One region of the Synechococcus sp. PROS-U-1 genome, then DNA from elsewhere that is predicted to be linked to it. Evidence: predicted binding sites of a transcription regulator. Region 1 holds the regulator's gene; the other holds the start of a gene.

The links. Region 1 encodes NtcA, which controls nitrogen genes in cyanobacteria. Its sites were predicted from a motif close to GTANCNNNNGNTAC; they were not measured.
Region 2: SynPROSU1_RS13440 (urease accessory protein UreD) is a predicted target of NtcA. The motif match lies at 2,087-2,100, and genes of this name have one in related genera.

Annotation. Positions count from the first base shown of each region.
Region 1 covers NZ_CP047951.1:339,918-344,255, forward strand. The annotation lists gene pth (aminoacyl-tRNA hydrolase) at 1-142, shown strand, start outside; gene SynPROSU1_RS01655 (DUF3146 family protein) at 142-399, shown strand; gene SynPROSU1_RS01660 (resolvase) at 383-823, opposite strand; gene SynPROSU1_RS01665 (DUF3084 domain-containing protein) at 820-1,971, opposite strand; gene ntcA (global nitrogen regulator NtcA) at 1,999-2,715, opposite strand; gene rph (ribonuclease PH) at 2,774-3,517, opposite strand; gene SynPROSU1_RS01680 (cob(I)yrinic acid a,c-diamide adenosyltransferase) at 3,663-4,262, shown strand; gene dcd (dCTP deaminase) at 4,262-4,338, shown strand, end outside.
Region 2 covers NZ_CP047951.1:2,498,140-2,502,477, reverse strand. The annotation lists gene ureC (urease subunit alpha) at 1-461, opposite strand, end outside; gene SynPROSU1_RS13450 (urease subunit beta) at 465-785, opposite strand; gene SynPROSU1_RS13445 (urease subunit gamma) at 796-1,098, opposite strand; gene SynPROSU1_RS13440 (urease accessory protein UreD) at 1,117-2,052, opposite strand; gene ureE (urease accessory protein UreE) at 2,158-2,610, shown strand; gene SynPROSU1_RS13430 (urease accessory protein UreF) at 2,607-3,278, shown strand; gene ureG (urease accessory protein UreG) at 3,278-3,880, shown strand; gene urtA (urea ABC transporter substrate-binding protein) at 4,001-4,338, shown strand, end outside.

The DNA of each region.
Region 1 (4,338 bases):
CTTCAGCAAGCTGGAGCAACCCTGTGTGGTAGCTGTGCTGGACGCTGTTTTGGAGGGGATTGAACGTCTTCAGCGTCAGAACTTCGAGCGTGCTGGGACTTGGATTAACGGGTTTCGCTACGACCTGGAGGCCGGTGACTGATGCCGGCTCTTCCGGCGACAACCGCCCATTTGCGGGTGCTCCGCCAATGCTTTCAGGCGCAGTGTGTTGAGGGTGAGGTCTCGGCTGGGGGGTTCGAGTGGCAGTTCTCCTGGGCGTTTGACCGCGGTGAGCTGTTGGTGGAGCCGTCCTTGGGACGCGCCCTGATTGAAGATGCTTTGCGGCGGTTCCTGGTGCGCTCCGATTACAGACTTGAACCGGGAGGCGATTACACCTTCATGGTCAGGGCCAGGTTCTGAGCGAGAACGTGGGTGCAGGTTCCGGCCATCGAAGTTGGCACTGCAGGTGCTCCTCCAGCATCACAAGGGCGGCAACAGCATCCAGGTCCACCGGTGGAATGCGCAGCCCTGTCGGCAGCATTCGTCGCCATCCCCGCGCTGGCCACAGCATCCAGTAACGCTCTCGTGCACGCAGGGTTGTTCCCCGCTCTGGAATCACGGTGAGGCTGCCCAAGCGCTCCAGCCGCTTGATCCACGCTTGGCATCCGGTGCCATCGCCGATCAGGATGCCGTCCAGAAGTTGGTCTTGATTCCACAGCTCCAGCCAGGGCTCCACGGCTTCTGGAGCCAAAACATGCCCCTCGAGCACAAGGCCAAGGTGAAGATCGGCCAGTACAAGGCCACACTTGCAGCGGCCTGGGTCGAGCACGGCCACCCGTTTCATGGGGATGCTTCAACCGTAACGACGACAGGATCGGCGCTGGCGCTGCCCCCTGATGCAATCACCTTCAAGACCACACTTTGGCTGGGTCCCTCAATCAATGTCTCGGCGAGTTGGGACAGTGCTGCTCCATCGAACTGCAGTCCCTCGGTGAGGGATCCTCGCCGTTGCACCTCGGCATAGGCCGAGGCCAAGAGAAGGTTCAGCCGCGTGAGAATGCCCTCCGGTGTGCGTTCATTGGGTTGCAGTGTGGTGGTCGCCAGCACGTCACCGTTTTGGGCCACCGGGCGGTTCGGGCGCACCTCGGGGAAGGCATAGACCGCCGTTTCGCCGCGCAGCACATTGGTGGCGGAGCGCAGTGAGATCACCCAGGTATCTGGTTTACGGAGGATGGTCTGCAGGCGTTCCACGTCGCTGCGGGGAACGCGGATCAGCTGTCGTTTGGGTGCTTCACCGGGCCTGACCTTGCCGTACGCGTTGACATTGGCCTCTTGCAACAGCCTGTCGACAGCCTGTTTCGCTTGACCCGGAGCATCGAGGCGAACCGTCGCTCTCGCCAAGGTCTGCCCGCTGCTAATAACAACCGATCCACGTCGGAGGGCGACCAGATTGCGTTCAAGTTCCTTGAGTTCCTGTTCACCGGATCTGATCCGGTTTCGCACGCTGTTTAATTCGGCTTCCGTGCGCTGGATATCGGCATCGCGAGCAGCGATATCCCGGCTCAGCCGTTCGCGTTCTGCCTCGAGTTGGGCGCGTTCGTTCTGCAAGGGAGCCAGTTCGCGACGCAAGGTATCCGCCCGTTGCTGTGACTGCTTGAGCTCAGCGGCGATCCGGTTGGTTTCCGTTCGGGTTTCTTGCCGTTCCCGTTCGGCTGCATCGAGCTGCCGCCGGCTGTCCTGCAGCCTCGCCTGAAGGGCATCCAGTTCAAACAGGCCCACCCGAAGCTGGCGGCTCACCATCAGAAGCACGCCGAGCGACAGTGCGCTGATCAGGCTGCCGGTCAACACCGTGATCAGAACGGCAGTCCGACGCGGGCGCATCTTGAACAGACTCAGGCGGGCCTTGCCGACGCGACTGCCCAACCGGTCTCCCAGGGTCGACAGCACGCCCCCGAGCACCAGCAGAACCAGGATCAGTGCCCAGCCGCTCATGGCTGCACCTGTTGCTCAACCTGCTGCCTAACTGAATCGTTTGGCCAGAGCGATCGGATCCAGAACAGTGATTTTTTTGCGGTCAATCTGAACCAGACCGGATTGACGCAAGTCTCCCAGCAGACGCGTGATTGTGACGCGCGTTGAGCCAATCGCTTCGGCGATGGCCTGATGGGACAGGCGCAGGTCGATCGTGATTCCCAGCTCATCCGCTACGCCGAAATCCCTGCACAGCACAAGCAGGAAGCTCACCAGCCGCGATGACATGTCCCTGTGGGTCAGGGTTTCGATCATCGTTTCGGTCTGAAGAATCCGACTGGACAGACCCTGTAGCAAGCGCAGGCCAACGCTCGTGTCTGCCTCGATCGCCGCCTTTACGGATGTCGCCGGCGCTGTCACCATCTCCACTCTGGTGAAGGCCACGGCGTGATAGAAGCGATCGGATCGTTGACCGGTCAGCAACGACAGCACGCCAAACAGGCTGTTCTCGCGCAGCAGCGCCACCGTGATCTCTTCCCCTGACTCATAAACGCGGGAGAGGCGGACGGCTCCGCGGCGAATCAGGTAAACCCGTTCGGCGGGATCCCCCGGGAAAAAGATGGTCTTGTTGCGGTCTACCAATTCACTACTGGCGCCGTCGAGATCCCGAATGATCTCCAGCAGAGAGCGGTTGGCGGGTTCTGCACTGGGAGCTGGAGCCACCATCTGGGGGGTGTATCGGCTGAAACCTCGGCTACTTGTCATAACAACCCCCTGGTGAGGCGAAGCTACGGAGCAAGCCGTTGCCGCCGTGTAGCGGTTATTACCTAACGCTGGTGTGCTCGTTGATGGCTTGGCGTTGCGCTTGCATTAATGATGTCAATCCAGGCTCAGCCAGATCCAGTAATTCATTGAGCTGGCTGCGGCTGAAGGGCGCTCCCTCCGCAGTCCCCTGGATCTCCAGCAGGCGACCATCTCCAGCCTGCACAACATTGAGATCGACCTCAGCTCTGCTGTCTTCGCTGTAATCCAGATCCAGTAACGCCTTGCCATCCACCAGGCCGACGGACACGGCGGCGACCTGGTCGACCAGCGGCGATTGTTCCAGGAGTCCCTGATCCACGAGTGAGAGGCAGGCCTGCTCAAGGGCGAGCCAAGCCCCGGTGATGGAGGCCGTCCGGGTGCCGGCGTCGGCCTGGATCACATCGCAGTCGATCAGCAGCGTGCGCTCCCCCAGGCGCTTCATATCGATCACGGCCCGCAGGCTTCGGCCGATCAACCGTTGAATCTCCTGTGTGCGGCCCGACAGTTTCATCAGCTCCCGAGATTGCCGCTGTGGCGTGGATCCCGGCAGTAGCCGGTATTCGGCGCTGAGCCATCCCAACCCTTCCCCTTTGCGCCAGCGGGGAACGTTCTCCTCGAGGCAGACGCTGCAGAGAACAGCGGTTCTGCCTGTGTGAACCACAAGGGAGCTCAAGGCAAAACCCATGGGATTCCAGGTCACCGAGAACGGTCGCAACTGCTGGGGACTGCGGCCATCAGTGCGGCTTTCAAGCGGTTGGCTCATCGGTGGTGTGCAGTTCTTCAAGCCTCGCAGGCGGGTGGTTCTTGCCCTTTCCAGACACCATGGGTGGTGTCAATCCCCTTGTGGAATGTCAACTCGCCGCTACATTCAAGGTCTTGCCGGGGTTGCCCGGACGGATGTTGCAGTGATGACCACAAGCCTTGCCGACCCCCAAGCGTTCCAGGACTCCCTGGATCGGGATCAGCAGGCTTTGCAGCGGGCTGGCCTCAGACCTCTTCCACCTGTCTCCGATCCTCCACCGCTCGTCCTGGTGGCTCCCGAAGGCCAGCTGCAGGTGCACACCGCGCCCTACCGCGGCAGCTTTGCCAGTGTTCTTAGTCAAGCGATGCGGGCCGCCGGTCTGGGCAGTCGGGTGCTGATCAGTCAGTTCCTCAAAGGGGGCGTGCAGCAGGGGCCTGCAGGACGCGTTCAACTCTGCGGTGGCCTGGTTTGGCTACGGCCCGAGGTACCCCTTTGCCTCTCCTCGCCGGGCCACCCTGGAGGTGCGGAGGCGGTGGCCGCGGTTTGGTCCATCTGCCGTCAGCATCTGATCCAGGGCGATCTCGATCAGCTGGTGTTGGATGAAATCGGGCTTGCTGTGGCCTTTGGATACCTGGATGAGGCGGACGTGATTGAAGCCCTCGAGCAGCGGCCCGCTTCGATGGATGTGATCATCACTGGACCTGCGATCCCCGCCGGTGTGGTGGAGATGGCAGACCAAGTCACGGAGTTGCGCCGAGGTTTCTGATGCTCAAGTGCGATCGCTGGATCACTGAACAGGCCGGGCAGGGAATGATCGAGCCATTCCAGAACGGCCTTGTCCG
Region 2 (4,338 bases), 420 kb from region 1:
GTGACGCCACTGGCCAGAGCTGTTTCGATCTGCTGGGGGCAGATGAAGTGGATGTGGGTGTCGATGCCACCGGCCGTGAGGATGTGACCTTCCCCAGCGATCGCTTCGGTGCCGGGGCCCACCACGATGGTCACCCCTTCCTGGGTGTCGGGGTTGCCGGCTTTGCCGATGCCCACGATCCGACCGTCTTTCAGTCCGACATCGGCTTTGACGATGCCCCACCAATCCAGGATCAGAGCATTGGTGATCACCGTGTCGACGGCGCCCTCGGCTCGAGGGGTCTGGGACTGGCCCATGCCATCGCGAATCACCTTGCCGCCGCCGAACTTCACCTCGTCGCCGTACACGGTGAAATCCTTCTCGACTTCGAGGATCAGCTCGGTGTCGGCCAGGCGAACCCGGTCGCCGGTGGTGGGTCCGTAGGTCTCGGCGTAGGCCTGGCGGGAGATGCGGTAGGGCATGGGTCAGGCGTCGAGGGGTCCGTTGATCTGGCCGTTGAAGCCGATGACGCGTCGCGCACCGGCGAAGGGAATCAGGTTCACGTCGCGGCTGTCGCCGGGTTCAAAGCGGATGGCCGTGCCGGCGGGGATGTCGAGCCGTTGACCGCGGGCTGCGGCCCGGTCGAACTGCAGGGCGGCGTTGGCTTCGGCGAAATGGAAATGGGAGCCCACTTGCACAGGGCGATCCCCACTGTTGGAGACGCTCACCGTGGTGACGGGTCGGCCTGCATTCAGTTCGAGTTCACCCGGTTCGGGAAGCAGTTCGCCTGGAATGAGAGGTGCCATGGGTTCTGTCTCAGCGAATCGGGTCATGCAGGGTGACGAGCTTGGTGCCATCGGGGAAGACGGCCTCGATCTGCACCTCATGGACGAGCTCGGGTACGCCCTCCATCACCTGGTCGCGCTGCAGCCAGGTGGTGCCCTCCTGCATCAGCTCCGCCACGCTCTTGCCGTCACGGGCGCCTTCCAACACCAGAAAACTGAGCCAGGCCACCGCTTCGGGGTGGTTGAGCTTGAGGCCGCGGTTCAAGCGCCGCTCGGCAAGCAGTGCCGCGGTCACGATCAGGAGTTTGTCCTTTTCCTGGGGACTGAGATGCATGGCGAAGCTCGGTCTTCTTCAGTGTGTCTCTGCTGCAGCCTCGAAAGCGTTCACGGTGGACGTTTGTCGGCGCAGAGGCTGCTCCTGCAGGGGCCAGACCCTGGGGATGCGAGGTGTTGTCAGGCCCCGGAGCCTTCGTGTGCGCTCCCAGATTCGGCTGAACCAGAAGCGGGCATCGCGGCTGGAAGTGCCGGAATAGCGCGCGATTAATCCCTGATCGAGGGTGCCGCAGCGCATCGTGCCCGTCAGTCCCTCTCGGTCGGCCCTTGCTCCTTCCAGCAGTTTTTCTGTTGTTTTGGCGCCCATGGCCATCGGCGCGGCCCAGACCAGCGTGCCGAACACAGGGGCGCCTCCTAACCCGTGCGGGCTGTCCAGGCTGGCGCCGCCCAGTTCCACGCGATCCGCCAGCTCCCAGGTTGAGCTGCTGGCCGCGACGCGCTGAATGGTGAGGTGCGACCGCCAGCGTCCCTGCTGGAGGGTTTCGCCGGCGGCGGTTCGACCCAAGCGCACGATTTCTGCGCTGAGAAAGGAGGCGTCCTCGGGCAGGGTCACCGTCAGCTCCTGCTCGAACAAGGCATCGGCGTATAGCACCAGTTCCTGCGGCAGCCATTCGAGATCACTGCCGTTGGCCAGCGAGCAGCGCACCTGTTGATGGGCAAAGCAACCCTCGGGTTGCAGGCGGCTGCGGCCGATCGACCCGTAAACCTTCTGCGCCGCCACGCTGGTGATCAGGCCGCGGCTGCTGGCTTCAAGCTTGATGTCGAGGCTGAGTTGATCGCCGCCCACCAGGCCTCCAGCGGTGTGCAGCACCGGCAGCTCGCAGCGTCCGTCATCACCGCGTTCGCTGCGAAGCAGCTTGAACGGAGCCGTGCAGCCCCCCTGGTGTCGGGTGCTGCCGTTGGTGGCATGAAACTGCAGGTCGCAGCGGCCGTGCCAAGGATCAAGACGTTGCATGGCCTCACGCTCCGCCGCCGCCGGTTTCGACTCTGTAGCAATGAACACCAAAGTGCAGCTGTTCTGTCGGCACGCTTTCGTTGTGGATCTGGACAGGAGGCGCTGGTGACGGATGCGGTGGTCGTGCTGGAGCAGCGCCTGCAGAACAGCAGTGCCACGGCAACCCTGCACTTGCCTTTGACAGCCGAAGAGCGCACGGTGCTGCGCGGTCGTCGGACCACCTCCTGCGGTCGTCCGGTGCTGCTTCAGTTGCCCCGTGTGGGATCTCTGCAACCTGGTGATCTGCTGGGGGATCAGTCCGGTTTGACCGTTGTGGAGGTGACGGCAGCCCCGGAAGCGCTGTTGCGGGTGCAGGGGTCGCATCCCCTGGAGCTGTTGCAGGCGGCATATCACCTGGGCAATCGCCATGTCGCTCTTGAGCTGCATGAGCAGGAGCTGTTGCTTCCAGACGATTCCGTGCTGGCCACGATGCTGGAAGGGCGCGGTTTGACGGTCAGTCGCTGCCTACAGCCGTTTGCTCCCGAAGGTGGTGCCTATGGGGGGCATCAGCACGGATGACATCCCTGGCGTTGTTGCAATTGGTCAGCCCGGCGTTGCCCGTTGGTGCCTTCAGCTACTCAGAGGGTCTGGAGGTGCTGATCCAGGCTGGCTCCATCGCTGATGAGCAGGCCGTTCAGGCTTGGTTGGAGGCTGAGCTGCAGTGGGGCGCGGTGCGACTGGAGGCCGCTGCCTTGAGGCCCCTTGCAGAGGCGTTGGTGGGGTGGTCAACCCAGGCGGATGGCGCGGCCAAAGCGCGCCTTCTCGATCTGGATGCCTGGTTGTTGGCCACCCGTGAAGCGGCAGAGCTTCGTGCGCAACAGCGTCAGATGGGGATGTCGCTGCTGCAGTTGATGTCTGACATGGGACAGGACCTGCCTGAACCCGTTCCCTTGAGCTGGCCAGCGGCCTGGGCCTGGGCCGCTGTGGGCTTGTCGGTTCCAGCTAACGACATGGTGGAGGGGTACCTCTACGGCTGGGTCGCCAATCAGCTCAGTGCAGCGGTACGGCTGCTGCCGTTAGGTCCGTCCCGAGCGCAGGTTCTTCAACGGCGTCTGCTGCCGATGATTGCGTCGCAAGCGCTGTTGCTCCAGGCGGCCGATCCGCAGCAGCTCTGGAGCAGTGGCGTTGGTGCGGGCATGGCGCAGCTTGCCCATGCTGAGCTGTATTCACGCCTATTTCGAAGCTGATGAGCAGCAAACTGCGCCTGGGGGTGGCGGGTCCTGTGGGATCCGGCAAGACCGCACTGGTGGAGGCGCTCTGTCGCCGCTTGCGCGACGACCTGCAGCTCGCGGTGGTCACCAATGACATTTACACCCAGGAGGATGCCCAGTTCCTCACCCGTGCCGGTGCCCTGGATCCAGAGCGGATCCGTGGGGTGGAGACCGGTGGTTGCCCTCACACGGCGATCCGCGAAGACTGCTCGATCAACAGAGCCGCTGTGGCAGAGCTGGAGGCGCAATTTCCTGATCTTGATCTTGTTCTTGTTGAGAGTGGCGGCGACAACCTGGCGGCGAGCTTCAGCCCTGAGTTGGTGGATCTCTGCATTTATGTGATCGACGTTGCGGCTGGCGACAAGATCCCCCGCAAGGGAGGGCCAGGCATCACGCGCTCGGATTTGCTGGTGATCAACAAGATTGATCTGGCTCCTCAGGTCGGTGCCGACCTTGCGGTGATGGAACAGGACACCCGGCGGATGCGCGGAGATAGGCCGTGGTGTTTCACCAACCTCCATAACGGTCAGGGATTGGAGAAGGTGGTGGACTTCTTGTTGCAACAGCTACCGAACTAATTGCCAAAAACCTTGGAATCGGCAAATAGTGCGATTGGATACATTTCTCTGGTTGTTGCCCTCAATACCTTCTGAGAACGCCCCTAGGCGGTCTTTGTTTCTTCGCGTGTCTTTCGGGAAATGATTAGTTCACTTTCAAAGCGAGTCCTTGCTGGCTTTGCTGCAACAGCTGTTGGCGTCACCATGACGGCCTGCGGTGGCGGCGGTGATTCTTCCGGTGGCGATTTCGACGGCGAAATCAAGGTGGGCATCCTCCACTCCCTGAGTGGAACCATGGCGATCTCCGAAACCACCCTCAAAGAGGTTGAGGAGATGGCAATCAAGGAGATCAATGACGCAGGCGGCGTCAAAATCGACGACAAGTCTTACAAGATCACCTACGTCTCTGAAGACGGTGCTTCTGATTGGCCCACTTTCGCTGAGAAATCTCAGAAGCTGATCGACGCCGACAAGGTTGC